2 regions of the Bordetella saccharivorans genome follow, and region 1 is predicted to be linked to the other one. Evidence: predicted binding sites of a transcription regulator. Region 1 holds the regulator's gene; the other holds the start of a gene.
What was found. The regulator NrdR, encoded in region 1, represses ribonucleotide reductase genes. The targets are predictions, from matches to a motif close to CACNANATNTNGTG.

Region 1 (15,225 bases):
GTCAGGACGAAGAACTGCGGCAGCAGCGGGCGGGCGGTATCCAGGAACTGCGGGAAAAAGGCGCTGAAGAACAGAATCGGCTTGGGGTTCAGCCCGGCCACCAGCAGCGCCTCGCCATATAGCCGCGCCGTGCTGCGCGGCGCCGCGGCGTCCGGCTCCGGCGGCGCCAGCTGCACGCGGCCGGCCAGGTGGCGCAGGCCCAGGTAGATCAGGTAGCAGGCGCCGGCGACCTTCACGATGGCGAACGCCAGGGCGGAGGCCTGCAGCAGCACGCCCAGCCCCAGCATGGCGGCCGCCGACAGCAGGAACAGCCCGGTGATATTGCCCAGGGTGGACGGCAGCACGGCCCGCCAGCCGCCGTTCGCGCCGTTGCGCATGGCCAGCAGGACCGCGGGGCCGGGGCTCATGATGTTGAGCGCGGCGACCAGGACGAAAGCGAGCAGGGTCTGGGGGTCCATGAAAGTTCCTCAAGCTGGGTTGAGCGGATTTGCGGGTTGCGCGGCGTTGCGTGTTTTTCGGCGGCCCGCAAGCGGCATTTTGCGCGTTTTCGGCCCCGGCGGCGCATGGGCGGGGCCGGCCGGCGCGGTAAACTAGCGGCCATTCCCGCATTTCGGCTTTCCCCTTTTTACCGCTCCAGGAACCCCCCGCCATGTTCGACCGCAAACTGACCCTGTCCCAGGTAGACCCCGACGTCTGGGCCGCCATCCAGAAAGAAGAAGTCCGCCAGGAACAGCACATCGAGCTGATCGCGTCGGAAAACTACGCCAGCCCCGCCGTCATGCAGGCGCAGGGCACCCAGCTCACCAACAAGTACGCCGAAGGCTATCCGGGCAAGCGCTACTACGGCGGCTGCGAGTACGTCGACGTGGTCGAGCAGCTCGCCATCGACCGCCTCAAGCAGCTGTTCGGCGCCGAAGCCGCCAACGTGCAGCCCAACTCCGGCTCGCAGGCCAACCAGGGCGTGTACATGGCGGTGCTCAAGCCGGGCGACACCGTGCTGGGCATGAGCCTGGCCGAAGGCGGCCACCTGACGCACGGCGCCTCGGTCAACGCCTCGGGCAAGCTGTACAACTTCATTTCGTACGGCCTGGACGCCAACGAAGTGCTCGACTACGCCCAGGTCGAGAAGCTGGCCAAGGAGCACAAGCCCAAGCTGATCGTGGCCGGTGCCTCCGCCTATTCCCTACATATCGATTTCGAGCGGCTGGCCCGCATCGCCCACGACAACGGCGCGCTGCTGATGGTCGACATCGCCCACTATGCCGGCCTGGTGGCCGGCGGCGCGTACCCCAACCCGGTGCCGCACGCCGATTTCGTCACCTCGACCACCCACAAGTCGCTGCGCGGGCCGCGCGGCGGGGTGATCATGATGAAGGCCGAATACGAGAAGATCATCAATTCGGCCATCTTCCCGGGCATCCAGGGTGGCCCGCTGATGCACGTCATCGCCGCCAAGGCAGTGGCCTTCCAGGAAGCCCTGTCGCCCGAGTTCAAGCTGTACGCCCAGCAGGTGGCCAAGAACGCCAAGGTGCTGGCCGAGACCCTGGTCAAGCGCGGCCTGCGCATCGTGTCCGGCCGCACCGAAAGCCATGTGATGCTGGTGGACCTGCGTCCCAAGGGCATCACCGGCAAGGAAGCCGAGGCCGTGCTGGGCCAGGCCCACATCACGGTCAACAAGAACGCCATCCCCAACGACCCGGAAAAGCCCTTCGTGACCAGCGGCATCCGCCTGGGCACGCCGGCCATGACCACCCGCGGCTTCAAGGAAGCCGAGGCCGAACTGACCGCCAACCTGATCGCCGACGTGCTCGACAACCCCCGCGACGAGGCCAACATCGCCGCGGTGCGCGCCCGCGTCAACGAACTGACGGCCCGCCTGCCCGTTTACGGCGGCTGATCCGGCCCGGCCCCGGCGGCCAGGGCCGCCGTTTCGGCGTATTTTTCGCGCCGGCGCCGCCATGCGGCGCCGGCGTCATTACAATACGCCAAACTAATGGGGGGCGCACATGAGATGCCCATTCTGCGGCAACGCCGACACGCAAGTGGTAGACAGCCGGGTGTCCGAAGAAGGCGACACCATCCGCCGGCGCCGCCGCTGCCTGTCCTGTGACAAGCGCTTCACCACCTACGAGCGCATCGAACTGGCGATGCCCTCGGTAGTCAAGCGCAACGGCAGCCGCAGCGACTACGATACCGCCAAGCTGCGCGCCAGCCTGGCGCTGGCGCTGCGCAAGCGCCCCGTCAGCACCGACGAGGTCGACAGCGTGGTGGCGCGCATCGAGGAAACCCTGCTGGCCAGCGGCCAGCGCGAGGTCTCCACCGAGCGCATCGGCGAGCTGGTCATGGCGGAACTCAAGAAGCTCGACAAGGTCGCCTACGTGCGCTTCGCGTCGGTTTACAAGAATTTCGAGGATATCGGCGAATTCGTCGATGCCATCCGCGAAATGCAGGGCCCCAAGCTGCCGGGCAAGCTGCGCAAGGAATGAAACAGCCGCGGCGGCCGCGCAATCGGCCGCCGCGCGTACAATCGCGGTGACCACCATGTCCGACGCCGACGATATCTACTGGATGCGGCGCGCCCTGGCCCTGGCGCGCTCCGTCATGTACACCACCACGCCCAACCCGCGCGTCGGCTGCGTCATCGTGCGCGATGGCCGGGTAGTGGGCGAGGGCGCCACCCAGCCGCCCGGCGGCCCGCACGCCGAGGTGCGCGCCTTGCGCGACGCCTCGGCGCGCGGCGAATCGGTGCGCGGCGCCACCTTGTACGTCACCCTGGAGCCCTGCAGCCATTTCGGCCGCACGCCGCCCTGCGCCGACGCGGTGGTCGAGGCCGGCCCGGCCCGCGTAGTGGTCGCCATGGGCGACCCCAACCCGCAGGTCGGCGGCCGCGGCCTGGCGCGCCTGCGCGAGGCCGGCATTGCCGTCACCACCGGTGTCTGCCTGGAAGAAGCGCTCGAGGTCAACGCCGGTTTTGTGGCGCGCATGAGCCGTGGCACCCCCTGGGCGTGGGTGAAGATGGCTGCCTCGCTGGATGGCCGCAGCGCCTTGCATAACGGCGTGTCGCAATGGATCACCGGCGAAGCCGCGCGCGCCGACGGCCATGCCTGGCGCGCGCGCAGTTGCATCGTGCTGACCGGCATGGGCACCGTGTTGAAGGACGACCCGCGCCTCAATGTACGCGGCGTGCTGACCACCCGGCCGCCGCGCAAGGCGGTGGTGGACGGCCGCTTCGAGATCCCCGAGGACGCGCGCCTGTTCGACGGCACCGAAGTGCTGGTCTTCACGGCCCGGTCCGACGCCGCCAAGGCCGACCGCCTGGCCGGCCGCAATGCGCGCGTGGTGGCCCTGCCGGACGGCGATTCCGACCGGGTCGACCTGCCCGCCATGATGCGCTGGCTGGGCGAGCACGAATTCAATGAAGTCCATGTCGAGGCCGGCGCGGGGCTGGCCGGCGCGCTGGTGTCGGCCGGCTGCGTGGACGAATTGCTGCTGTACCTGGCGCCGGTGCTGCTGGGCGACGCCGCGGCGATGCTGCGCCTGCCGCTGCTCGAGCACCTGGAAGGCGCCCGGCGTTTCGAATTCACCGATACCCAGCGCATCGGCGCCGACCTGCGCCTGCGTGCGCGCGACCCGGCCCGCTGGCAGGCGCTGCGCGAGCCGGTCGCCTGCCGCTAGGGTATTGTCTACTGGCTGTTTATCGCATCGTTTTCAGGAGGTTTTCCATGTTCACCGGTCTGGTTGCTGCAGTGGGCCGCATCGTGCGCCTCGAACCGCTCGGCGGCGCCGAGCAGGACGGCGTGCGCCTGGATATCGACGCCGGCGACCTGGACCTCGGCGACGTCGGCATCGGCGATTCGATTGCCGTGCAGGGCGCCTGCATGACCGTCGTGGCGCTCGACGCCCCGCGGTTCCAGGTCGATGTCTCGCGCGAGAGCCTCAACCTGACCACCGGCCTGGATCGCCCCGGCGAAGTCAACCTGGAGAAGTCCCTGCGCGTGGGCGACCAGATCGGCGGCCACCTGGTGTCCGGCCACGTCGACGGCATGGGCGAGGTGCTGCGCTTTGCCGAAGCCGGCGAGTCGCGCGAGCTCGTCATCCGCGTGCCCCAGCACCTGGCGCGCTTCCTGGCGTACAAGGGCTCGATCACGGTCAACGGCATCAGCCTGACCGTCAATCGCGTTACCGATGTCGCTGACGGCTGCGACATCAGTATCAACATCATTCCGCACACCCAGGCGGTGACCACGCTGCGCAACGTGAAGCCGGGCGACCGCGTCAACCTGGAAGTGGACACCATTGCGCGCTATGTCGAGCGCATGCTGGCCGCTGCGCGCCTCGATGACATGAAATAGCCGGCGGCGGCGCATGCGCGCCGCTGGCTGCTAGCGCTCGGCAGGCACGGCTGCCAATTTCTGCTGCGGGTCCGCGGCTTGCTACCTCATGGGCAGGCATGGCGGCACGCTACGCCTTGAAACGTCCGCGCATGAATCTTTTCGCGCGTCATGGAACTTGTTTCACGGCATGGCGGCCTAATCGTAAATAGGCCCACCAACCCAATCTATGGTGTGTGGCGAAAGCAACATATCAAGATGATGTGCATGATCCCATTACCATAAAGTCTAGCGGCAATGGTCAATGAGGAACACAATGGGATGACGGACCTATTAACCGACCATGCGCTGTAGGAGGTTATCCGTGCAAAACATCGTCGAAGGTTTCAAGTCGCTGTACGCGAAAGACCAGGAAACCGAGCTCTCCCTCGAGGACTACCTGGCACTGGCCAAGAAAGACCCCATGGCTTATGCCAGCCCCGCCGAACGCATGCTGGCGGCGATCGGCGAGCCGGAACTCATCGATTCCCGCAACGATCCACGGCTGTCCCGGCTGTTTTCCAACCGGATCGTGCGGCGGTACCCTGCCTTCAAGGAATTCTTCGGGCTGGAAGAAGTCATCGACCAGATCGTGGCATTCTTCAAGCACGCCGCGCAGGGGCTGGAAGAGCGCAAGCAGATCCTGTACCTGCTGGGGCCGGTGGGCGGTGGCAAATCGTCGATCGCCGAGCGCCTCAAAGCGCTGATGGAAACCTACCCCATCTACGCGCTCAAGGGCTCGCCCGTGAACGAGTCGCCGCTGGGGCTGTTCCATCCCGATCGCTTCGGCGACACGCTCGAGAAAGAGTACGGCATCCCGCGGCGCTACCTGACCGGCATCATGTCGCCGTGGGCGGTCAAGCGCCTGAAAGAATTCGACGGAGATATTTCACAATTCCGCGTGGTACGGCTCAACCCCTCGGTGCTGCGCCAGGTCGCCATCGCCAAGACCGAGCCCGGCGACGAGAACAACCAGGATATTTCGTCCCTGGTCGGCAAGGTCGATATCCGCAAGCTCGACCGCCACTCGCAGGACGATCCGGACGCCTATAGCTACTCGGGCGGGCTGTGCCTGGCCAACCAGGGCCTGCTGGAATTCGTCGAGATGTTCAAGGCGCCCATCAAGATGCTGCACCCCCTGCTGACCGCCACGCAGGAAGGCAACTTCAAGGGCACCGAGGGCTTCTCGGCCATTCCGTTCAATGGCCTGATCCTGGCGCACTCGAACGAATCGGAATGGCAGACCTTCCGCAACAACAAGCACAACGAGGCGTTCCTCGACCGTATCTATATCGTCAAGGTGCCGTACTGCCTGCAGGTGACCGAAGAGGTCGAGATCTACAAGAAACTGCTGCGCAACAGTTCGCTGGCCACGGCGCCGTGCGCCCCGGGCACGCTCGACATGATGGCCCAGTTCTCGGTGCTGACGCGCCTGAAAGAACCCGAGAATTCCAGCATCTATTCCAAGCTGCGGGTCTACGACGGCGAATCGCTGAAAGACGTCGACCCCAAGGCCAAGGCGCTGCAGGAATACAAGGACTACGCCGGCACCGACGAGGGCATGACCGGGGTATCGACGCGCTTCGCGTACAAGATACTGTCCAGCGTGTTCAACCACGACCAGACCGAAGTGGCCGCCAACCCGGTGCACCTGATGTACGTGCTGGAGCAGCGCATCGGGCGGGAGGACTACCCCGAGGAAATCCGCCGGCGCTACCTGGATTTCATCAAGGGCTACCTGGCGCCGCGCTATGCCGAATTCATCGGCAAGGAGATCCAGACCGCCTACCTGGAATCGTATTCCGAGTACGGCCAGAACATCTTCGACCGCTACGTCACGTTTGCCGACTGCTGGATCCAGGACGAGGAGTTCCGCGACCCGGAAACCGGTGAAAGCTTCGACCGCGCCGCGCTGAACGACGAACTGGAGAAAATCGAGAAGCCGGCCGGCATCGCCAACCCGAAGGACTTCCGCAACGAGATCGTCAACTTCGTGCTGCGCGCCCGCGCCAACAACGCCGGCCGCAACCCGACCTGGACCAGCTACGAGAAGCTGCGCGAAGTGATCGAGAAGAAGATGTTCTCGAACACCGAGGACCTGCTGCCTGTCATCTCGTTCAACGCCAAGGCCTCGGCCGAGGACAAGAGCAAGCACCAGAGCTTCGTCGACCGCATGGTCGACAAGGGCTACACGGAGAAGCAGGTGCGCCTGCTGTGCGAGTGGTACTTGAGAGTGAGGAAGTCATCCTGAGCGAGGTGAATCATGAATTCACTCATCGATCGGCGTCTGAACGGCCGCAATAAAAGCGCGGTCAACCGCGAGCGCTTTCTCAGGCGATACAAGGACCAGATCCGCAAGGCCGTACAGGACCTGGTCCGCGAAAGGTCCATCGAAGACATGGACCAGGGCGGGGAAATCAACCTGCCCGCGCGCGACATCTCCGAGCCGCACTTCCGGCATGGCCCGGGGGGCGACCGCGAACTGGTGCACCCTGGCAACCGCGAGTTCGCCAAGGGCGATACCTTCCCGCGGCCCAACGGTTCGGAAGGCGGGGGCGGCTCCGAGCCGGGCGAGGGCGAATCGGTGGACCAGTTCACCTTCAGCCTGTCGCGCGCCGAATTCCTCAACCTGTTCTTCGAAGACCTGGAGCTGCCGCACCTGATACGCACGCAGCTGGGCGACGTCACCCAGAAGAAATGGCAGCGCGCCGGCTACACCACCACCGGCTCGCCCAGCCTGTTGAGCGTCAGCCGCACGCTCAAGGCGTCGCTGTCGCGCCGGGTGGCGCTCAGCGTGGCGGCGCGCGCCGAGCTGGAGGCGGCCCAGGCCAAGCTGGACGCCGCCATTGCCGCCGGCGCGCCGCAAGCCGAGATCGACGCGCTGCGCCAGGAAGTGGAGGACTGCGCCAACCGCCTGGAACGCCTGCCGTTCCTGGACGACCTGGACCTGCGCTACCGCAACCGCATTTCCGTGGCCATGCCGATGGCGCGCGCGGTGATGTTCTGCCTGATGGACGTGTCCGGTTCCATGGACGAAGGCAAGAAGGACCTGGCCAAGCGTTTCTTCACGCTGCTGTACCTGTTCCTGTCGCGCAAGTACGAGCACGTCGACGTGGTGTTCATCCGCCACACCGACAACGCCGAGGAAGTCGACGAGCAGACCTTCTTCTACGACCCCAAGAGCGGCGGCACCATCGTGCTGTCGGCCCTGGAACTGATGCACGAGATCGTGCAGGAACGCTACCCGCCCAGCGCCTGGAACGTATACGCGGCCCAGGCCAGCGACGGCGATTCCTTTGGCGCCGACGCGGGCAAGAGCGCGCGCTTCCTGGCCGAGAACCTGCTGCCGGCCACGCGCTATTTCGCGTACATCGAAATCCCCGACTCGCAGGAAGCCCGCAAGAGCAGCCTGTGGGCCGAATACGAGCAGGAAACGGCGCCGCATTTCGCCATGCGCCGGATCTGCGAACGCGGCGAGATCTATCCCGTGTTCCATGATCTGTTCAAAAAGGAAACAGCATGAATGCCATCGTGGGCTCTCGTGCCGAGCTGGAGGCCCTTGGGAAGGCCCGGCCCCTTTCCGAAGGTTCCGAGTGGACGTTCGAACTCATCCAGCGCTATGACGAAGCCATCGCCGAAGTGGCCGAGGAATTCGGCCTGGATACCTACCCGAACCAGATCGAGGTGATCACGTCCGAGCAGATGCTCGACGCTTATGCGTCGGCGGGGCTGCCCATCGGCTACCCGCACTGGTCGTACGGCAAGGAATTCATCCGCAACGAGCAGTTCTACCGGCGCGGCATGCAGGGCCTGGCCTACGAGATCGTGATCAACTCCAACCCCTGCATCTCGTACCTGATGGAAGAGAATTCCATGGCGATGCAGGCGCTGGTGATCGCGCACGCCTGCTACGGCCACAATTCCTTCTTCAAGGGCAATTACCTGTTCCGCCAATGGACCGACGCGGACAGCATCCTCGACTACCTGGTATTCGCCCGCAAGTACGTCATGGACTGCGAAAGCCGCTACGGCATCGACGCCGTGGAGGCCGTCCTGGATTCCTGCCATGCGCTCACGCCGCACGGGGTGGACCGCTACAAGCGGCCCGCGCCGGTTTCCTACAAGGAAGAGGCGCAGCGCCAGGCCCAACGCGAGGAACACGCCCGCCTGCAGTACAACGACCTGTGGCGCACCTTGCCGCAGGTCGAGTCCGACTCCGCCGAGGAGCGGCGCCGCACCGTCTTCCCGCCCGAGCCCGAAGAAAACCTGCTGTACTTCATCGAGAAGCACTCGCCCAAGCTCGAGCCGTGGCAAAAGGAACTGGTGCGCATCGTGCGCAAGATCGCCCAGTACTTCTACCCGCAGGGCCAGACCAAGGTCATGAACGAAGGCTGGGCCACCTTCTGGCACTACACCATCCTGAACCGCCTGCACCAGAAAGGCCTGGTCACCGACGGCTTCATGATGGAGTTCTTGCAGAGCCACACCAACGTCGTCAGCCAGCGCGGCTTCGACGAGCGCGGCTACGGCGGCATCAACCCCTATGCGCTGGGCTTCGCCATGATGTCGGACATCCGCCGCATCTGCGAATCGCCCACCCCGGAGGACCGGCAGTGGTTCCCGGACATCGCCGGCAGCGACTGGCTGAAGACCCTGGACTTCGCCATGCGGAACTTCAAGGACGAGTCCTTCATTTCCCAGTACCTGTCGCCGCGCCTGATCCGCGAATTCCGCTTCTTCGCCATCGCCGACCACCAGGCCAGCCCCGTGCTGGAAGTGGCCGCCATCCACGACGACGAGGGCTACCGGCAGATCCGCAAACTGCTGGCGGAGCAGCACAACCGCGACAACCAGGTGCCCGACATCCAGATCGTGCGCTATCGCCGCGAGTCCGACCGCTCCCTGGTGCTGCGCCACCTGCAGACCCGCGGCCGCCCGCTGGCCGGCGAGGACGCCGACCAGGTCATGAAGCACCTGGGCCGGCTGTGGGGCTTCAAGGTGCGCCTGGAAGAAACCGAAGCCGACGGCACCGTCAGCGCCTACCGGGAAGTGAACCCGACGAATACGTATCGCGAGGGGAATTGAAGCGCGGCGCGAACACAGGCTGGGCGCAGGGGCAGGTCAGGGGGCAGGTGTCAGACACCCCTTGAGAAGTTCGTTGCTTGCCAGCCGTATCTCATGGGGTGTCTGACACCTATATCAGCAAGATGCGACAGGCCCTGCTTCGCGTTCCGCCTGCCGTGCCATCATGCGTCCCCTTATTCATCCAAGGACGCCCGGCTGCCACTGTCCCGCCATTCTGCTAGAATCGCGGATTCGCGTTCGTGCGCATCCGGCTCGCCCGGTTCCCGCCGCGAACGCATCCCGATCAGGACAGGTGGCCGAGTGGTTGAAGGCGCACGCCTGGAAAGCGTGTATACGTGATAAGCGTATCGGGGGTTCGAATCCCCCTCTGTCCGCCAAGAAATCAAAAAGCCCTTGATAATCAAGGGCTTTTTTTGAGCGTTCCTTAGGGAATGAGGGCGCCTCGCAAGCCCGCACGAAAGCGTCCGCCGCGTGACTCATCTCGCGCAATGCGATGCGCACTCGCGACGCATGTTCATGCAAAGCCGGCAAGCCGGGTGGAAGATTGTCGATCCAGGCGCTGCAGGCCCAGGCCATGCGTCCAGGGCACGGTTCGTGCAATGCTGGATAGCATCGAATCAGACTCGATCGAACTCACACATTGTTGACTGGAAGGTGTCTGCCCGTCGCGCGCACCATTTCTCCCTGGATACCGATGCCCGGGCCGTGCGCTGTACAAGTGCCGTGACCATTTCGAGATACCGGGGGGAAGCCAGAGGCGAAACGATGACGCCAGCAAGCAAGGTTTCCAAATCGACAGGTATACGCAAGCTGCCGCGTTCGCGGTCTGGCGCTTCGCTGCACTTTGCAGGTCCGGCAATGACGGCCAGGCTCCGGTCTTGAAGTGTGGTCGCAGCTGATTTCGGTCGTGCCGACGAAAGACGGGTAGAGCAGATGACGCCGGGAGCTCGGTCGATGAAGATTCGCATTTCGTCTCTGGTCAGCAGAGAGTCGGCCAGCGCTCGGATGCTGGACACGATATGCACCGACGGTTCGAACAGCGGGCTCCATTCAATCGAAAGTTCGTCGTCAAACATCGTCCAGTGCTGATACCGGACACCGGACGAACCTCGCCTTTGCCTGCGGCGTAGCGGGACCACGCGGTCAAACGTTAATTGACCGAAGGTGATGAGATCCATTAAGTCGTAAAAATCCATGGATCTGCATATGAGCTGGTTTTGGTCGAGGCAAGGGCTGACGATGATTTCCCTCATTGTCCATTGTTCTCCGTGCAAGAAGCGAACCAATCAGCGCAGGCCCATCTTAGCGAAAGCCCGAAGTCTGGGTATTACGCTCGCCTTACGATCTGGCAACTTTATGGTCACTGCGCCGCGACTGCTCAACGCATGCATACGGCGCCGACGGCCTCCGACGGCTTTCTCCGCCATTGAAACGACGAGGAAATGTGGGCAAGATTACGGGCGGATTTTCCACAGGCACGGAAGACCCTATGCTCTGGTTCTTCCGCCGCCAACGAAACGGGATCGACGCTGTGGCCAGTGTTGATATATTGAACAGCTTTGGCTTGTCGGGTCCTGGGGGAGACAAACATGTTGCAGTGTCTGATCATAGAAGATGATCGGGAGAACGCCCGCTATCTTGCAAAAGGTCTGTCCGAGTTGGGCCATGCCGTTGTCGTCAGCCATGATGGTGTCGGCGGCCTCGCGAATGCGATGAAAGAGTTGTGGGATGTGATCATCCTGGACCGAATTCTCCCGAACAACGTCGATGGCCTTTCGATATTGTCGACCTTGCGCTCATTGGGAAAAAAAACTCCGGTCTTGGTGCTCAGCGCGCTGTCTCAGGTCGATGATCGAATCGCGGGATTAAGAGCAGGAGGAGACGATTACTTGGTCAAGCCCTTTTCATTCCTGGAGCTGGTTGCCCGTTTGGAGGCGCTCGTCAGGCGGACGAGTTCTGTCGCCGAGAGAGAGCTGCGCGTGTCGGACCTGACGTTCAGCATGGCTACGCAAAGGGTGGCGCGTGGTGATACGGCTATTGCATTGCAGCCGCGGGAATTGCGGCTGTTGGTATATCTAATGATGAACGCCCACAGAATAGTGACGCGGACTATGCTGTTGGATGCCGTATGGGGATACAGCTTTGATCCTCAGTCAAACGTCATTGATGTGTTGGTCAGCCGGCTCCGTCGAAAGGTTGACTCGGATGCCTCGGTTCCGTTGATTCATACCGTCCGAGGGCAGGGGTACATGTTGACCGACCGGGCGGCACCCGAAGGCTAGGCGGTAAAAGAAGATGGCGCTCTTCCGTGGCAATTTATGGAGTTCGATCTCTTTTCGCTTGACCCTGAACTATGGCTTGCTGGCGGTCCTGACCACCCTGATCCTGATTTTGTTCATATATCTTCAGGTGGTTGGCGCATTGCGCACTGAGTATGCCCGCCAGATCAACGCGACCGCTCAACGCCTTGCTATCACCTACGAAGAAGGGGGGCAGGGGGCGCTCATCAGGGCTATTGATTTGACACTATCCGACCGGATCGACGCGGACAGAGAAGTCTATCTATTGCTTGACGAGGCTGGCCGCAAGTTGGCTGGCAACCTTGATTTGCCGTCTGGAATCACCTCTGCAAGCAGGGAGCTTTTCGACGCGAAGATTTTGCGCGAAGAGACTCCTGCTACGGGGCATCTGAAAATACTCACCCTGCCGGGCAGCGAAACACTGATCGTCGGGCTGGATCTGAGCGAGATGCGCGCCATGTCGCTCCTGATCGGGCGCGCCATCATGACGGCGGTTTTTCTGGCGTTGCTCCTGGTAATGTTGGGAACCTATATTTTTCGAAAAGAGTTGGAATACCGGGTAGGCAATATACGCCGAACCACACAACAGGTCAGTGCCGGCCAGCTTTCAACCCGGGTCGTCCCTTCGTCGACGGATGACGAATTCAATCTGCTCGATCACGACATAAATTCCATGTTGGATAGGATTGAGCAGTTGATGAGAAGCGCCAGGCACATCTCGGATACCATCGCGCACAACCTTCGAACGCCTTTGACCAGAATTACAGGCCGATTGCGCCAAGCGCAGTCTCCCGATCGCACGCCGGGCGAACTGCGGGATGCGATTCAATACAGTATTGACGGAATCGAGAGCCTGAGCGCTCTGCTCGGGAAGTTATTGCAGATTGCCGAGGTTGAAGGCGGGGTCCGTCGCCAAGCGTTCAAGCCATGCAGGGTGGACGCCATCGCTGCCGATGTGGTCGATTTCTACGAACTGGTCGCTGACGAGAACGGTATTCTCCTGACGCAGGAGATTCATGACTCGTTCGCCACGCACGGAGATGCCAACCTGCTTGGGAGCGCGCTGGCGAACTTGGTTGATAACGCGGTCAAATTCGCGCGGACAAAAGTCAACGTCAAAATCAAGAAAGCGTCAGAGGGTCGCGGTTGCGTGATCGTGCAAGATGACGGGCCGGGTTTGCCGTCGACCGAATATGAGAATCTGGGAAAGCACTTCTACCGATTGGACCCTGCATCCGACGGTTATGGATTGGGCTTGACCAGCGTTCTCGGCATTGTGAAGCTCCACGGAGGCGAGTTGGCATTTTCTGACGCCAACCCTGGGCTCAGGGTAGCAGTGTATTTTCCGATTCTTCCAGCGCAGCCGCATTAGCGACGCCGTTTTGCGGCCAAGTGCTTCATGAGGCTCGAGCCTCAAGCCCCCCCCCGATTTCCAGTTAACAGACACGGCATTGGCTGCGGCGGCTTCCTGCGTTCCGGCATCACGTCGCCGGTGAACGCTCAAACAACCATAACCATGCAAAAAGCGGAAACCTGACCATATGGTCAGGAAAAGGTAACTTGACGCAGGAGAGCGGGCGCAAGGAACATCTGCGGTCTCAGCTTCGCGCATTCGACCGGAACTGTGTTCGAAAATATTCCAAGGAGATAACTGCATGCGTAGAGTCGACTACCGGGATTTGATCGGTGGCGGATTGACCACGCTTGCCGGGGCTGCAGCGATGTACCACTCATTGACTGCGTTTACCGTCGGTACGGCTGACCGGATGGGTCCAGGCTTCTTCCCCGCCCTCGTAGGCGGCCTTTTGATGCTGTGCGGGCTCATGATAGGGATCCCCGCGCTGTGGCGTGCCGGACCCATGCCCAAGGTCGAGTCAAGGCCGTTGTTCTGGGTCAGTATTTCGGTGCTCGCATTCGCCTTGCTGGTCCTGCCATTCGGCCTGGTGCCCGCGATCATCGCGCAGAGCGTCCTCGCCGGTCTCGCGGATTGCAAGCTGTCTTGGCGGGGGGCGTTAATCCTGGCCGGGGCGCTTTCCATCGGCGCAACTCTGGTCTTCAAAATCGGGCTGGGGGTAATCCTGCCAGCCTTCGCATGGCCGTGGTAGGGGAAGCCAAAGATGGAACTGTTTGACAACATCGTGTTGGGTCTGACGACCGCGCTCGACTGGAATAATCTTCTCTGGTGCTTCATCGGGGTTTCGCTGGGTACGCTGATCGGGGTGATCCCGGGCGTCGGGACACTAGCGACAATGTCCCTACTGTTTCCGATCACCTACGTCCTGGAGCCCACCGCCGCGCTGATCATGCTGGCCGGTATCTGGTACGGCAGCACGTACGGCGGGTCGACGGCCTCGATCCTGCTGAATCTTCCGGGAACGCCAGCCAATGCCGTGACGTGTCTGGACGGGTTTCCCATGGCCAAGCAGGGGAGGGCGGGTGTTGCGCTGTTGATGACGACCGTGGCCTCGTTCTACGGGGCCACGGTTGGCATCGTGATGATGATGCTGTTCGCGCCACTCGTTGCGGAGGTCGCGTTCAAGTTCGGCCCCGCCGAGTACTTCGCGATCATGGTGCTGGGTCTGGTGGCGGCCTCTGTCGTGTCGTCCGGTTCCGCGATCAAGGCCATCACGATGGTCGTTGGCGGTGTGATGCTGGGCATGGTCGGTACCGATGTCAATTCGGGCGTTGCGCGCTTCGACTTCGGATTTCCCGAACTCCAGGATGGCGTGCAGATTGTCGCGCTTGCCATGGGTTTGTTTGGCGTAACCGAGATTATCGCCAGCATCAACCATGTGAAGGCGGCCGACCGCAAGATCGACGTATCGATGAAAGCCATGCTGCCCACCCGTGACGAGGTCAAGCGTTCGTGGGGGCCAATGGCCCGCGGGTCGGGCCTGGGATCATTCTTCGGCGTGTTGCCCGGCGTGGGCCCGACCGTGGCCGCCTTCATGGCCTATGCACTTGAGAAGCGGGCTTCCAAGACGCCTGAACGCTTCGGTCGTGGTGCGATCGAGGGCATCATGGCGCCGGAGTCAGCCAACAACGCATCAGACCAGGCTTCCTTCATCCCGACAATGACACTCGGCATTCCCGGCAGTGTGACGATGGCACTGATCATTGGCGCGTTGATGATCCACGGCATCCAGCCCGGCCCGCAAATGCTGACCGAACACTCCGATATGTTCTGGGGTTTGGTGATGAGCTTCTGGATTGGCAACATCGTCCTGGTGATCCTGAACGTGCCGATGATCGGTTTGTGGGTCCGGGTATTGACGATCCCGTATCACATTCTTTACCCGGCGATCGTGATGTTTATCTGCATCGGCACCTATGCGGTCAATAACAATGTCTTCGATGTCTACTTGGTTCTGGCGTTCGGCATCGCCGGCTACGTAATGCGGGTGCTCGGTTTCGAGCCTGCTCCGTTGCTGCTCGGCTACGTGCTGGGCCCGATGCTGGAGGAAAACTTC
Region 2 (15,225 bases), 2.4 Mb from region 1:
GAGCTCGCGCACCGGACGTATGGCATTGCCGAAAGGCAGTTTGGAAGCGCCGCGAAAGAACAGGCCCCGGTCGATTTCCCCCCGGACCGCGGCAGCCAGTTTCAGGTCGATGCAGAACTGTCCGAACTTGGCGATGCCGTCGCGCAAGCCGCATTGGGTCAGGCAGTCCATGCGCTGGGTGCAGCGGCGCGGATCGGCCTTGGCATGCTCCTGCAGGCGTTTTTCCTGGCGCAGGTAACGTGTCAGCCATGGGGTCGCGACGGCGCGCGCGGGCAGGCCTGCCACGCTGATGAATTCCTTCAATTGGGAGGGATCGGCATCGATCAGCACTTGCTTGAAGTTCCGGTGCGCGTCGCCTTCTTCGGTGACGGCGAAGGCCGTGCCCACTTGCACCGCGTCCGCGCCGTTGGACAGCCAATGCCGTACTTTTTCATGGCTGCCGACGCCACCCGCCACGATAAGCTTGGGCGCGTCGCGGTTCAGGCCGAGCTCGTCGAATATGGCCCGGCATTCGGCCAATACCCGGCCGAAGCTGAAGCGTTCTTCGCGCAGTTCGGATAGTTTGGTGGCGCCCAGATGCCCGCCGGCATGGCCGGGATGCTCGATGACGACTGCCGGGGCTAGGCGACCTTTTTTCAGCCACTTCTTGAGCACGATGCCGACGCCGCGGGCTTCCGACAGGATGGGGATGAGCGCGACCTTGTCGTGGCCTGCCGTCATTTCGGGAAGGTCCAGGGGCAGGCCTGCGCCCATGACGATGGCGTCCGCGCCGCTTTCGCAGGCTTGCTGGACCAGGGCCGCATGATCGCGCACCGCCTTCATGACGTTGACGGCGATCAGGCCGCGGCCGCCGGACAGTTGGCGCGCGGCACGGATTTCACGATCGAGCGCCACGCAGTTGGCCTGGTCGATGGCGGTGCGGTCGCGGCACTTGATGGTTTGTTCGAGCAGGTCCGGGTGATGATGACGCAGGTCGACGCTGGCAATGGTGCCGACGGCGTTCTCCCGCGCGACAGCGCCGGCCAGGCGGTGAGCCGAGATGCCCACGCCCATGCCGCCCTGGACGATAGGCAGCAGCTCGCGGCCGGCGAGCGTCAGAGTCTTGAACCACATGGAAAAGAAATCCCTATTCTGGGCAATGGCGCAACGGTAGGGCATGCTGTGCGGCCCTGTATTGCGCGAGATCAATGGAAACCTAGGACTTATTTACGATGCCCTAGCGATAGGAGAAGCACGGAAACAGCGCCTCGAGCTCGCCCAGCGCGGCGGCGCTCAATCGCGCCGTGGGCGGGGCGTCCGGCGTGGCGCGATGATTCTGCACGGCATACTGGCGCACGCCGCGGGCGGCGAGCGCACGCGCCAATGCCAGCAGTTCCGGTTCGCCAAGCCATTCCGGGCTCCAGGTGGTGCGGCATTCGAATTCGACCGCGCCCGCCAGCAGCGCGTCCAGGCAGGCCTGCGTCGTGGCATGGCTGTTGGAGCGTCCGACCAGGGCGTCGTAGCCAGCGGCATCGGTCTTGATATCGAGTCCGACCCAGTCCAGCCGTGGCAGGAGAGCGCGCAGGCGCGCCGGATAGATGCCGGCCGTGTGCAGGGCGACGCGGAACCCCATGGCCTGGACGGCGCGCACCATGTCCGGCAAGCGCGGCTCGGCCAGCGGCTCGCCGCCGGAGAACACGACCGCATCGAGCAGGCCCTGGCGCCCGCGCAGGAATCCGAGCACATCGTTCCAGGCGTAGCGCCCGGCGCGGGACTGCAGGTGCGGATTGTGGCAATAGCTGCAGCGCCAGGGACATCCCGCGATGAAGACGACGGCGGCCAGCATGTCCGGCCAGTCCACGCTGGAGTAGGGCACCAGGCCGCCGATGCGGGGGGCGCCATGCGGGACGCCCGCCACGGCGAGCGGTATCGAAGGCCGCCCCGCGCGCGCGCCGAGGGGCTCAGGCGGCGTGCCGTTCACTGAAGAAGCGGCGCTCATTGAATTCGCCTTGCTTGCCGGTGTTGAACGAGGCGACCGGGCGGTGATACCCCATGACGCGGGTCCAGATTTCGCAGCGCACGCGCTGGCTGTCGTCGAGCTGGACCGCGGTGCGGGCGGGGGTTTCGGGAGATAGGACTTGCATGGTGGCTCCTTGGATGAGAGGGTGTGCGGGCCGGCCGGCCCGCACAGGCGCCGGACGGCGCCTAGCTGCAGCATGCCGCTTGCCTGGCGAGCAATTCGGCATCGCATTTCGGGCAGAACTCGTGCCGGCCGGACAGATAACCGTGGGTCGGGCAGATCGAGAACGTCGGGGTGACGGTGATGTAGGGCAGCCGGAAGTTCTCCAGGGCGCGCCGCACGAGTTGGCGGCAGGCCGCGGCGGACGACACCGCTTCGTTCATGTAGAGGTGCAGGACCGTGCCGCCGGTGTACTTGCCCTGCAGCGCTTCCTGCATGGCCAGCGCCTCGAAGGGATCGTCGGTGTAGCCCACCGGAAGCTGGCTGGAGTTGGTGTAGTACGGCTGCGCGTCGGTGCCGGCTTGCAGGATGTCGGGCCACCGCTTGCGGTCTTCGCGCGCGAAGCGGTAGGTGGTGCCTTCGGCCGGCGTGGCCTCGAGGTTGTACAGATGGCCGGTGGACTCCTGGAATTCGGTCATGCGGGCGCGCACGTGGTCCAGCAGGCGGACCGCCATGGCGTGGCCCTCGGGCGAGGCGAGGTCGTAGGCGTCGCCGCTGAAATTGCGCACCATTTCGTTGATGCCATTCACGCCCAGCGTGCTGAAATGGTTGCGCAGGGTGCCCAGGTAGCGCCGGGTATATGGATACAGGCCCTGGTCGATGTAGCGCTGGACGACCTTGCGCTTGATTTCGAGTACGTCGCGTCCCAGCTCGAGCAGGGTGTCGAGCCGTTCGAGCAGCGCCGCTTCGTCGCCGGCATGCAGGTAGCCCAGCCGCGCGCAGTTGACCGTGACCACGCCCACCGACCCGGTTTGCTCGGCGGAGCCGAACAAGCCGTTGCCGCGCTTGAGCAGTTCGCGCAGGTCCAGCTGCAGGCGGCAGCACATGGAGCGCACCATGTGCGGTTCCAGGTCCGAGTTCAGGAAGTTCTGGAAGTAGGGCGGGCCGTACTTGGCCGTCATTTCGAACAGCAGCTCGGTATTGGGGTGGTTCCAGTCGAAGTCGGGCGTGATGTTGTAGGTGGGGATGGGGAAGGTGAAGACGCGGCCCTTGGCGTCGCCGGCCATCATGACTTCCATGTAGGCGCGGTTGATCATGTCCATCTCGGCTTGCAGGTCGCCGTAGCTGAAGGGCATTTCCTCGCCGCCGATGTAGGGGACCTGCTCACGCAGGTCGGCGGGGCAGGTGAGGTCGAAGGTGAGGTTGGTGAAGGGCGTCTGGGTGCCCCAGCGGCTTGGCACGTTGAGGTTGTAGATGAGTTCCTGCATGGCTTGCCTGACCTCGGCGTAGCGCATCTGGTCGCGGCGCACGAACGGCGCCATGTAGGTATCGAATGAGCTGAACGCCTGGGCGCCGGCCCATTCGTTCTGCAGGGTGCCGAGGAAATTGACGATCTGGCCGATGGCGGCCGACATGTGGCGCGGCGGCGTGGCCTCCACCTTGCCGGGGATGCCGTTGAACCCTTCGGTGAGCAATTGGCGCAGCGACCAGCCGGCGCAGTAGCCGCTGAGCATGTCCAGGTCGTGGATGTGGATGTCGCCGTCGCGATGCGCCTGGCCGGCCTGCGGGCTGTAGACGTGCGAAAGCCAGTAGTTGGCCGTGACCTTGCCCGCCACGTTGAGGATCAGCCCGCCCAGGCTATAGCCCTGGTTGGCATTGGCATTGACGCGCCAGTCGCGTTGGTCGAGGTATTCTTCCATGGCGCTTTCGACGTCGACCAGCGTATGCCGCAGCGAGCGCAGGCGGGCGTGGCTTTCGCGATAGACGATGTAGGCGCGCGCGGTGCGCCAGTGGCCGGCATCGACCAGGGTGTCCTCGACCAGGTTCTGGATGGTTTCGATGCCGGGGCTGGGCTGGTCCGCCAGGCGGTCGATCACCCGGGCCCCCAGCATGCCGGCGCGCGTTGCATCGATTTCGCCGGTGGCGTTGCCTGCCGCGGCGATGGCCTGGACGATCTTGGATGCGTCGAAATCGACGACCCGGCCGTCGCGCTTGAGGATTTGCTGGGGAATCATGTCGATATACTTCATGTAGTGTGGGTACTGGTAGCCTACTACTACATGATGTGGTCTGGAAGCGTGCCGGCCGGGCAATCCGCCGGTGCTTGATGCGACGCAAGCGCAGCGTTCAATTGCCAAATATTTGCGCTAAATCAAGCTCTTGGCGAGGGCGGTTTCCGATAATGGGAGGCATGCAATCCCCTCTTTCCGCCGGCGCCTGTCCGGGTCTTCCGTCCCGTTCCTCCCAGCCGCCGTCCGAACCGCCCGCCCCGCCATCTTCCACGGCGCGCCACGCTCCGGGGCCGAACTCCCGAAAACTGCCTTTATCGCGCGATATCCTCGCCCGGCTGGACAAGAACGGGCCGCGCTATACCTCGTACCCCACCGCCGACCGCTACCACGAAGGCTTTGGCCAGGCGCAATACCGGCAGGCCCTGGCCCGGCGCGCCCAGGAGGTCGCCACCACCGGGGCGCGGCCGCTTTCGCTGTACGTGCACATCCCGTTTTGCGAATCGCTGTGCTACTACTGCGCCTGCAACAAGGTCATCACGCGCCACAAGGAGCGCGCCGCCCGCTACCTGGACGCCCTCGAGCGCGAAATGGCCCTGCATGCGCGCCTGATCGGCCATGCCGAGCCGGTGTCGCAATTGCACTTCGGCGGCGGCACGCCCACGTTCCTGTCCGACGCCGGGCTCGAGCGCCTGATGGCGGTGCTGCGCCGCCATTTCCAGTTGCTGCCGGATGCCGAAATCTCGATCGAGGTCGATCCGCGCACGGCCACGGCGCAGCGGCTGGCGCACCTGGCCGGGCTGGGGTTCAACCGCTTGAGCCTCGGCGTGCAGGATTTCGACCCCGCCGTCCAGCGCGCCGTGCATCGCGTGCAGTCCTACGACAGCGTGCGCGACCTGGTGCTCAGCGCGCGCGAATCGGGTTTCGCCTCGATCAACATGGACCTGATCTACGGGCTGCCATTGCAGACGCTGGCTTCGTTCGCCCGCACGCTCGAACAGGTATGCGGCCTGCGGCCGGACCGCATCGCGCTGTACGGCTATGCCCATCTGCCGCAGCGCTTCAAGCCGCAGCGGCGCATCCTGCCGGCGGAACTGCCCGACGGCGAAACCCGCGTCGGCCTGCTTGGCCTGGCCATCGGCCGGTTCCTGGATGCGGGCTACGACTACATCGGCATGGACCACTTCGCGCTGCATGACGACACGCTGGCGCAGGCCCGGCGCGCGAGGCGCCTGCATCGCAACTTCCAGGGCTACAGCACCCAGCCGGATTGCGACCTGATCGCGCTGGGCGTGTCAGCCATCGGACGGGTCGGCGCCACCTACAGCCAGAACGCCAAAAACCTCGACGACTATTACGCGCACATCGAGAACGGCCGGTTCGCGGTCGAACGCGGGCTGGAGCTCGACGCCGACGACCTGCTGCGCCGCGAGGTCATCATGGCCATCATGTGCCAAGGCGGGCTGGATTTCCGCGCGACCGAACGGGCCCATGGCATCGTCTTCGAGCAGTATTTCTCCACCGAGCTGCAAGGGCTGGCCGACCTTGCAGCCATGGACCTGGTCCACCTTACGCCGGACGGCCTGCGGGTCAGCGACATGGGCTGGTACTTCGTGCGGGCCGTGGCCATGGTCTTCGACCGGCACCTGCGCGAACGGACCACGCAGGCGCAGTATTCGCGCATCGTGTAGGGCGGGCGTCCAGGGGGCGCTCGGCGCCGACCGGTATACAGAGATAAACTGACGCCGAGGCCGCGCGCCGGGAATCACCCTCCCGGCGCGCGGCCGCGCTGAATCGGTTCAGACTCATTTGGAGAATACTGGTGGCAGGAAACAAGCACAAGATTGCCGTGATTCCCGGCGACGGCATCGGCAAGGAAGTGGTGCCCGAGGGGCTGCGCGTGCTGGACGCCGCGGCGACGCGCTTCGGCATCGACTTTCAATGGGACCATTTCGACTGGAGTTGCGACTACTACGCCAAGCACGGCAAGATGATGCCGGACGACTGGGCCACGCAGATCGGCAGCCACGAGGCGATTTTCTTCGGCGCCATCGGCTGGCCCGCCACGGTGCCCGACCATGAGGCGCTGTGGGGTTCGCTGTTCCGCTTCCGCCGCGATTTCGACCAGTACATCAACCTGCGTCCGGTGCGCCTGATGCCGGGCGTGCCGTCGCCGCTGGCGGATCGCAAGCCGGGCGACATCGATTTCTTCATCGTTCGCGAGAACACCGAGGGCGAGTATTCCAACAGCGGCGGCCGGCTGTTTGCCGGCACGGAGCGCGAGGTCGTCATCCAGGAAAGCGTGTTCACGCGGGTGGGCGCCGACCGTGTGTTGAAATTCGCCTTCGAGCTGGCCCAGAAGCGCGGCAAGCACCTGACCGCGGCGACCAAATCGAACGGCATTTCGATTTCCATGCCGTGGTGGGACGAGCGCGTGGCAGATGTGGCCAGCCGCTATCCCGACGTGCGCTGGGACAAGTACCACATCGACATTCTGTGCGCCCATTTCGTCCAGCACCCCGACTGGTTCGATGTGGTGGTGGCGTCCAACCTGTTCGGCGACATCCTGTCGGACCTGGGGCCGGCGTGCACCGGCACCATCGGCATCGCGCCGTCGGCCAACCTGAACCCGGAGCGCAAGTTCCCGTCGCTGTTCGAGCCGGTGCACGGTTCGGCGCCCGATATCTATGGCAAGGGCATTGCCAACCCGATCGGCCAGATCTGGAGCGGTGCGCTGATGCTGGACTTCCTCGGCTACCCCGAAGCGTCGCAAGTCGTGGTGAGCGCCATCGAAAAAGTGCTGGCCGAGGGGCCGCGCACGCGCGACATGAAGGGCAATGCCTCGACGGTGGACGTCGGCAAGGCCATCGCCGAAGTCGTGGCGCGGGGCTGACTGTCTGCTTGCCCTAAGAAGGTGCCAGACACCCCGAGGGTGTCTGGCACCTGCACCATCGCAGCCACGCCTGCGACATCGCAATCTACGTCCGGGCCGACTGTTGGCGGCGCCTGGCGACGGGTCAATGCGCGCCGGCCGCCGCTTCGGCGGCGCCGCCACCGCCGCTCGCGGCCTTGTCGCGGCCATGGGCGAACCAGACCAGGCCGGTAAGCAGGATGAAGATCACCCCGGACGCATAGAACACATCCAGCGCCGACATGGTGAAGGCCTGGGTGTTGATCATGCCATCCAGCCGCGTGATAGCTTCCTGGTGCGAAATGCCCAGGCTGTTCTGCAGCGTGGCGATGGCCTGGTCGAACGGCTGGTGGCCCGGCGCCGCGATCTCGGTCAGGCGGGCGTGGTGTTGCGACGCCCGGTTCTCCCATACGGTGGTGGCGATCGACGTGCCGAATGCGCCGGCGGTCAGGCGCAGGAAGTTCGACAGGCCCGATGCGGCGGGGATGCGCCACGGCTCGAGGCCGGACAAGGTGATCGAGGTCAGCGGCACGAAGAAGGCCGCCATGGCCGCCCCCTGCACAATGGTGGGGATCATCAGCGTGCGCATGTCGACCTGCGGATTGAAGTCCGCCCGCATGAAGCACACCACCGCGAAGATCAGGAACGCCACGGTGACCAGTTGGCGCGGGTCGCGCGTGGCCAGCATCTTGCCGACGATGGGCGTGAGCAGGATCGCCAGCAGGCCTACCGGGGCGGTCACCAGGCCCGCATAGGTGGCGGTGTAGCCCATGTTGCTCTGCAGCCATAGCGGCAGCAGCACGACGTTGCCGAAGAATACGCCATAGGCCACCGCCAGCGTCAGCGCGCCGACCGTGAAGTTGCGCTGCTTGAACAAACGCAGGTCCACCACTGGATGGGCGTCGGTCAGCTCCCAGATCAGGAAGAACACGAACGCCACGAACGCCACGATGGCCAGCGCCAGGATGACGGGGCTGGCGAACCAGTCCAGCTCCTTGCCTTTGTCGAGCATGATCTGCAGGGCGCCCACCCAGACCACCAGCAGCACCAGGCCGAGCTTGTCGATGGGCAGCTTGTGGGTGGCCGATTCGCGGTCGCGGTAGACGCGCCAGCTGATCCAGGCGGCCAGCAGGCCCACCGGCACGTTGATGTAGAAGATCCACGGCCAGGTGTAGTTGTCCGAGATCCACCCGCCCAGCAGCGGCCCGGCCACGGGCGCGACCAGGGTGGTCATGGACCACACCGCCAGGGCCATGCCCGCCTTGGATTTGGGAAAGCTGGCCAGCATCAGGGCCTGCGACAGCGGGATCATCGGCCCGGCCACGGCGCCCTGCAGCACGCGGAATGCGATCAGGGCCTCCAGCGACGGCGAGAACCCGCACAGCCAGGAGGCCAGCACGAATAGCAGCGTGGAGGCCAGGAACAGCCGCACCTGGCCGAAACGCTGCGTCAGCCAGCCGGTCAGCGGCACGGTGATGGCATTGGCGACCGCGAACGAGGTGATGACCCAGGTCCCCTGGCTGGTGCTGACGCCCAGGTCGCCCGAAATGGTGGGGATGGAGACGTTGGCGATCGAGGTGTCCAGCACATTCATGAACACCGCGGTCGACAGCGCGACCGAGCCGATGATGCGGGTCGCGCCCTCGAGCGGCGGCGGGGCGCCGCCGGCCTGGGATCGGGCGGCGGTACTCATGATGCCAGGTTGGCCCGGATGATCTTGGCGATCAGCGCATCGGCCTCGGCCTGGGTGTCGCTGAAGGCCTTGGTGGACCAGGCCGGCTCATGGCGCTGCGGCAGCGGCGCGAGCTGGTCGCCGTCCTGGCTGACATCGACCTCGACTTCCATCGACAGGCCGACGCGCAGCGGGTGCGCTTTCAGTTCCTCGGGGTCGAGCTCGATGCGCACCGGCACGCGCTGCACGACCTTGATCCAGTTGCCGGTGGCGTTCTGCGCCGGCAGGAGCGCGAAGGCGCTGCCGGTGCCGGCGTCCAGCCCCACCACCGTGCCGTGGTAGGTGACCGAGCTGCCGTACATGTCGGCCGTCAGCGTGGCGGCCTGGCCAGGATGCATGCGCCGCAGCTGGCCTTCCTTGAAGTTGGCCTCGACCCAGACCTGGTCGAGCGGCACGACGTTCATCAGCGTGGCGCCCGGCGCCACGCGCTGCCCCACCTGCACGCTGCGGCGGGCGATCAGGCCGTCGACCGGCGCCGGCAGCACGGTGCGCGAGTGCGCCAGCCAGGCGTCGCGCAGGCGGGCGGCCGCCTGCCGCACGTCGGGGTGGTCGGCCACCGTGGTGCCTTCGGTGAGCGCCTGGTTGGTCACCAGGCGCGCCTGGGCGGCGGCCAGCGCCGCCTTGGCTTGTGCCAGGCCGGATTGGGCCGATTTCAGGGCGGTGCGGGCGTGGGTGAGTTCTTCGCCGCTGACGCCGCCCGATTTGGACAGGGCCTGGCGGCGCTGCAAATCGGTTTGCGCGCGGTTCAGGTCGGCCTGGGCCCGCTCGATGTCGGCCTGGCGCACTTCGACGTCGGCCGCCAGGGAGTCGTTCTGGGCGTACAGCGTGCGCACCTGGCGCACCGTCTGGGCCAGTTGCGCCTCGGCTTGCTGCAGCACCACCTCGGCGTCGGCCGGGTCGAGCCGGACCAGCGGCTGGCCGGCCTCGACGTGTTCGGTGTCGCCGGCCTCGATGGCGATGACGGTGCCGGGCACCTGCGGGGTGATCTGCACCAGGTTGCCGTGTACGTAAGCATCGTCGGTGCTTTCCACGCGGGAACCGAACAGCGCCCACCAGATGGCATACAAGACCGCCAGCGCGATGAAGACGCCGGCGGCGATCAGCAGCATGCGTTTGCGTGCGGGATTGGCTACGGGAGTTGCGGTCATGACTTCGGGGTCCGGGTCGGTCAGTGTGAAGAAGAGGGGGCCGGGGCGGGCGGCGCATAGCCGCCGCCCAGCGCATAGGCCAGGTCGGCGTCGAGCTGGTAGGCGCGGAAGCGCAGGTCTGTGTCCAGCCGCGCCTGGGTCAGCACGCCGGTCTGCGCGACCAGCACGGTCAGGTAGTTGCCCATGCCGGCGCGATAGCGCTGCACTGCCAGCTCATAGGCGGCGTCGATCGCCGCGCGCGCCTCGTGCTGCTGGACCTGTTCACGGTCGAGCAGGCGCAGCGCATCGAGCGCGTCGGCCGTCTGGCGCACGGCGTCCAGGACGCTCTGGTTGTAGTCGGAAACGGCCAGGTCGGCGTCAGCCTGCCGGCCGGCCAGGTTGGCGTTGAGTTCGCCGCCATGGAAGATCGGCAGCGTGATCGCCGGGCCGATGCCCAGCGTGCGGCTGCCGGCCTCCAGCAGGTTGCCCGTGCCGATGGCCTGGAAGCCGGCGAAGGCCACCAGGTTCACGTTGGGGTAGAACGCCGCGCGGGCGGCCTCGATCTCGTGCCGGGCGGCTTCGGCGCGCCACCGCGCCGCCGTGACGTCGGCACGGTGACCGAGCAGGTCGAGCGGCACCGAGTCGGGCAGCACGCCGGCCGGCGCCGTCAAGGCGACCGGCTGTAATTGCTGGCCGCGCTCGGGACCCGCGCCGGCGAGGGCCGCGACCTGGTTGCGCAGTTGTGCGATGGTCGTCTCGGTCTGGGTCAGTTCCACCTTGGCTGCCGCCAGCGACGATTCGGCCTGCTTGACTTCGACCTGCGTATCCAGGCCGGCGTTCTGGCGGCCACGTGTGAGCTTCAGGACATCGGCGCGCTGTTCGAGGATCCGCTGCAGCACCTGATGCTGGGCAAAGGCGTTCTGCAGGTTGAGATAGCTGCGCGCTACCCCGCGGGCCAGCACGTTGCGGGCAGCCTGGGTTTCGGCTTCGGCGGCGGCCTGTTGCGATACGGCTGCCCGCAGGCGCGCCCGGTTCTTGCCCCAGAAGTCCAGCTCGTAACTGAAATCGAGCGCCAGCCGGTTGTCGGAGCTGACGCCGCCGGCCATGGGCGGCTGGTAGATGTATTTTTCGGGCAGGTGCTGGCGGGTGAGGTCGTAATTGGCGTCGACGCGGGGGAACAGGGGCGCGCGCGCGCCGCGCACCGCCGCGTTGGCCTGCGCCAGCCGCGCCTGGGCCGCCGTCATGGAGGGATTGCTGGCCAGCGCTTCCTCCATCAGCGCGTCCAGTTGCGGATCGCCGTAGCGGCGCCACCATTGGGTGTCGGGCCAGGTGACCGACTGGCCGTGCAGCCCGAGCCGGGCCGCGTCGAGCTGGGCCACCGGCTCGGAGGCGGGGTCCATCGATGCGCAGCCCCCCAGGGCCAGCAGCAGGATCACGGGGATTGCAAGTTTCATCCTGACGATTTGCTGAAAATGGTTGATCAAACTGTATTTGACTAGGCAATTATTATGGCGCAATGCCGGGCAAGGACCGGGAATTCCCCGGCTGGGCGCAGGGTCGGGCGGACGCGCGCCGCGGCGCTCAGGAATCGGGCACGCCGCCGGCCGAGCCGTTGGCCAGCATGCGGCCGAGCAGGTGCTTGAGCTGGGCCAGTTCGTCGGCGGAAAACCCCCGCAGGTGGTGATTCAGCACCCGCGCGATATTGGCCGGAATGGCCCTGGCCTTTTCCTGGCCCAGTTCGGTGAGCTCGATCTTGACTACGCGGCGGTCCTCCTGGCTGCGCACGCGGCGCAGCAGGCCCTTGGCCTCCAGGCGGTCCAGCGTGCGCGTCATGGCGCCGGTGTCGACGCCGTGCAGGCGCGCCAGTTCGGCGGGGGTGTCGGCGCTGCCGCGCGCCACCATGGCGATGGGGCGCCATTGCATGGCGGTGAGGTCGAGCGGCGCCATCTCCAGGTCAAGCATGCGGTTGAGCGAGTTGTATACCTGCTTGATGACGAAGCCGACGTTGTCGTCCGTCATGCAGCGGAAATTGCCGCGATAATGGACCGGCGCATCGGACGTAGCGGGAGGGCGGGGCGGATTCATGCCCGCCATTTTATTGCCTAGGCAGATATTGTCAAGGCATCTTGGCGCGCTCAGTGCGGCGCCTTGCGCAACCCGGACCAGACGATGGCGGCGACGATGAGCGCGGCGCCGAGCATCATGCGCAGGGTCGGCTGCTGGGCGAACAGCAGCCAGGCGAAACCGATGGCGTAGACTGGTTCCAGGGCGATGACCAGCCCGGCGCTGCGCGCATTCAGGCGGGTCAGGCTGGAAACGAACAGGAAATGCGACAGGCCGGTGCAGAAAATGCCCAGCAGTGCCAGCCACAGCCAGTCCAGCGCGGGCAGCAGGGGCAGTTGGGCGGCGGCGAAGGGCAGCAGGGCCAGTACGACGACGATATTCTGGCCGCAGGCGACCTGCATGGCGTCCAGGCCGACCGCCGAGCGCCGGTTGGTCAGCGCCAGCAAGGCGAAAGAGAGGCCCGAGAGTATGCCCCAGGCCAGGCCGATGGTGCCTCGGTCGGCGAAATCGAACGACGGCGTGACCAGCACCAGGCCGGCGCTCACCAGGCCCAGCAGCAGCCATTCCGCGGCCCGTACGCGCTCGCGGAACAGCAGGCCCTCGAGCAGGGTGATGAATGCCGGGAAGCTGGCGAAGCCGAGCGTGGCGATGGCGATGCCGCCGGTCTTGACCGAGATGAAGAAGGTGACCCAGTGGGCGGCCAGCAGGCCGCCCGCGACGACCAGCACGAACAACTGGGCCGGGGTGAGCGCGCGGAACAGGGGGCGGCGCTGCAGGCGGGCGAACCCCGCCAGGGCGATGACCGCGAAAGCCGCGCGCCCCAGGGTGATCACGGCCGCGCCGGCCTGGATCAGTTCGCCGAAAACGCCGGTCAGGCCGAACAGTACGGCTGCAATATGGATATAGGCTAGGGCGCGTTGGCGGGTCATGCGAGAGGCAGGTGCGAGACGGGGCGTGCGGCCAGCCGGCCGGCGCTGGAAAATATAAAATCATCGCATGAATCGCGCCGCCGAGTCCCGCCCCTTCGCTTTCCTTTCCACGCGCGCACTCGGCTTCTTCCTGGCGACGCTGGGCGCCGTGCTCTTTGCCGCCAAGGCCATCGTGGTGAAGCTCACCTACCAGTACGGTATCGACGCTGTCACGCTGATCGCCTTCCGGATGCTCTTCGCCATGCCCTTTTTCGCGCTGGTGGCCTGGCGCGAGGCGCGCCGTGCCGCGCGCGGCGAATTGCCGGTGCTGACCGCGCGCGAGCGGGTGCAGCTTTGTCTGCTCGGCCTGCTGGGCTACTACTTCTCGAGCTTTCTCGATTTCCTCGGGCTGCGTTATGTCTCGGCCAGCCTCGAGCGGCTCATCCTGTTCCTGTCGCCCACGCTGGTGGTGCTGCTGTCGGCCTGGTGGCTGAAGCGGCCGGTGACGCCGCGCCAGTGGGTGGCGATGGTGGCGTCATACCTGGGCGTCATCCTGGTGTTCGCCCAGGACCTGGCCGAGGGCGCCGGTTCCCATGTGCCGCTCGGGGCCTTGTTCATTTTCGGCTCGGCGCTCAGCTATGCTGTGTACCTGATCTGCTCCGGCGAATTGGTCAAGCGGGTTGGCGCTACGCGGCTGGTGGCCTATGCGATGCTGGTCTCGTGCGTGGCCTGTGTCATCCAGTTCTTCATCGTCCATCCGCCGTCGATGCTGGTGCAGCCGGCCGGCGTCTACGGTTATTCGATTCTGCATGCCACGCTCAATACGGTGGTGCCGGTATTCATGCTGATGTGGGCGGTGGCCCTCATCGGCGCACCCACCGCGTCGCTGCTGGGCATGGTGGGGCCGGTATCGGTGCTGTTCCTGGCGGCCTGGCTGCTGGACGAGCCCATCACGATCTGGCAGCTTGCCGGCACGGCGCTGGTGCTGTCGGGCGTGTTCGTCCTGATGGGCCGGCCGGCCGCCGCCGGCAGTTGAGGGCGGGATGGCAAACAGTTTCTGCGGCGTCGAGCCGCTCAGTCAGTCTGGGTATTCAACACACAAAAGGAGGCCGGCATGGCCAGCAATCTCGTGAAGGCAGTACGCATCGAGCAGCACGGTGGACCCGAAGTTCTCAAGGTGGTCGAGGTCGAGGTGCCGCCGCCCGCGGCCAACGAAGTGACCATCCGCCAGCACGTGGCGGGGCTGAATTTCATCGACATCTACTACCGGACCGGGCTGTACCCGCATCCGTTGCCGCACGGCCTGGGATTCGAGGCCGCCGGCGTGGTCGAGGCGGTGGGCGCCGACGTGAAGCACCTGAAGAAGGGCGACCGCGTGGCCTACGGGCAAAGCCCCATCGGGGCTTATGCGCAGGCGCGCAACGTGCCCGCGGCGCAGGTGGTCAAGCTGCCCAAGGGCGTGGCTTTCGACGAGGCCGCCGCGCTGATGCTCAAGGGGCTGACCGTCCAGTATTTGTTCCGCCAGACCTACCGCCTGCAGGGCAACGAGACCATCCTGTTTCACGCGGCCGCCGGCGGTGTGGGCCTGATCGCCTGCCAGTGGGCCAAGGCGCTGGGCGTCAAGCTGATCGGCACCGTCTCCAGCCCCGAGAAGGCCGCGCTGGCACGGGCCAACGGCGCCTGGCAGACCATCGACTACTCGCGCGAGAACGTGGTCGAGCGCGTGCTCGAGCTGACCGGCGGCAAGAAAGTGCCGGTGGTCTATGACGGGGTGGGCAAGGACACCTGGGAAACCTCGCTGGACTGCATCGAGCCGCGCGGGCTGATGGTCAGCTTCGGCAACGCTTCCGGGCCGGTGTCCGGGGTGAACCTGGCCACGCTGAACCAGAAGGGCTGCCTGTACGTCACGCGCCCGTCGCTGGGCTTGCACGTGAACACGCCCGAGAAACTGAACGCGGCGGCCAGCGAGCTGTTCGACCTGGTGTTGAAAAAGAAGATCAAGGTGCGCATTGACCAGCGCTACCCGCTGGAAGAGGCCGGCCAGGCCCAGACCGCGCTGGCCGCCCGCAAGACCACGGGCGCCACGGTGCTGACGCTGGACTGAGGCGGGATGGGGCGGCCCCGCGCGGCCGCCCCGGCATGGCCGTCAGGCCACGCGCATGTGCTGCAGGGCGGCGATGCGGGCCGGAATGGGCGGGTGCGAGGCGAAGATGGCTGCCAGCCCGCCCTTGCCGGCAATGCCGGAAGCCTCGAACGACTTGGGCAGCTCGCCTGCCTCGATGCCGCCGAGGCGCGCCAGCGCGCGCATCATGGGCT

Region 2: the regulator NrdR is predicted to act here: its motif matches at 4,181-4,194, upstream of ACKTT0_RS23345 (ribonucleoside triphosphate reductase).

What each region holds. Positions count from the first base shown of each region.
Region 1 is NZ_BAAFZO010000001.1:2,506,458-2,521,682, forward strand. It holds gene ACKTT0_RS11970 (LysE family translocator) at 1-458, opposite strand, end outside; gene glyA (serine hydroxymethyltransferase) at 650-1,897, shown strand; gene nrdR (transcriptional regulator NrdR) at 2,007-2,486, shown strand; gene ribD (bifunctional diaminohydroxyphosphoribosylaminopyrimidine deaminase/5-amino-6-(5-phosphoribosylamino)uracil reductase RibD) at 2,542-3,675, shown strand; gene ACKTT0_RS11990 (riboflavin synthase) at 3,723-4,352, shown strand; gene ACKTT0_RS11995 (PrkA family serine protein kinase) at 4,675-6,621, shown strand; gene ACKTT0_RS12000 (YeaH/YhbH family protein) at 6,634-7,893, shown strand; gene ACKTT0_RS12005 (SpoVR family protein) at 7,890-9,455, shown strand; tRNA gene ACKTT0_RS12010 (tRNA-Ser) at 9,742-9,832, shown strand; gene ACKTT0_RS12015 (hypothetical protein) at 10,073-10,708, opposite strand; gene ACKTT0_RS12020 (winged helix-turn-helix domain-containing protein) at 11,045-11,737, shown strand; gene ACKTT0_RS12025 (sensor histidine kinase) at 11,751-13,127, shown strand; gene ACKTT0_RS12030 (tripartite tricarboxylate transporter TctB family protein) at 13,411-13,860, shown strand; gene ACKTT0_RS12035 (tripartite tricarboxylate transporter permease) at 13,873-15,225, shown strand, end outside.
Region 2 is NZ_BAAFZO010000001.1:4,859,524-4,874,748, reverse strand. It holds gene ACKTT0_RS23360 (NAD(P)H-dependent flavin oxidoreductase) at 1-1,113, opposite strand, end outside; gene ACKTT0_RS23355 (anaerobic ribonucleoside-triphosphate reductase activating protein) at 1,217-1,978, opposite strand; gene nrdD (anaerobic ribonucleoside-triphosphate reductase) at 1,941-2,123, opposite strand; gene ACKTT0_RS23345 (ribonucleoside triphosphate reductase) at 2,185-4,173, opposite strand; gene hemN (oxygen-independent coproporphyrinogen III oxidase) at 4,350-5,858, shown strand; gene ACKTT0_RS23335 (tartrate dehydrogenase) at 5,990-7,060, shown strand; gene ACKTT0_RS23330 (DHA2 family efflux MFS transporter permease subunit) at 7,185-8,771, opposite strand; gene ACKTT0_RS23325 (HlyD family secretion protein) at 8,768-9,958, opposite strand; gene ACKTT0_RS23320 (efflux transporter outer membrane subunit) at 9,979-11,391, opposite strand; gene ACKTT0_RS23315 (MarR family winged helix-turn-helix transcriptional regulator) at 11,519-12,022, opposite strand; gene ACKTT0_RS23310 (DMT family transporter) at 12,073-12,930, opposite strand; gene ACKTT0_RS23305 (DMT family transporter) at 12,998-13,945, shown strand; gene ACKTT0_RS23300 (quinone oxidoreductase family protein) at 14,024-15,013, shown strand; gene htpX (protease HtpX) at 15,056-15,225, opposite strand, start outside.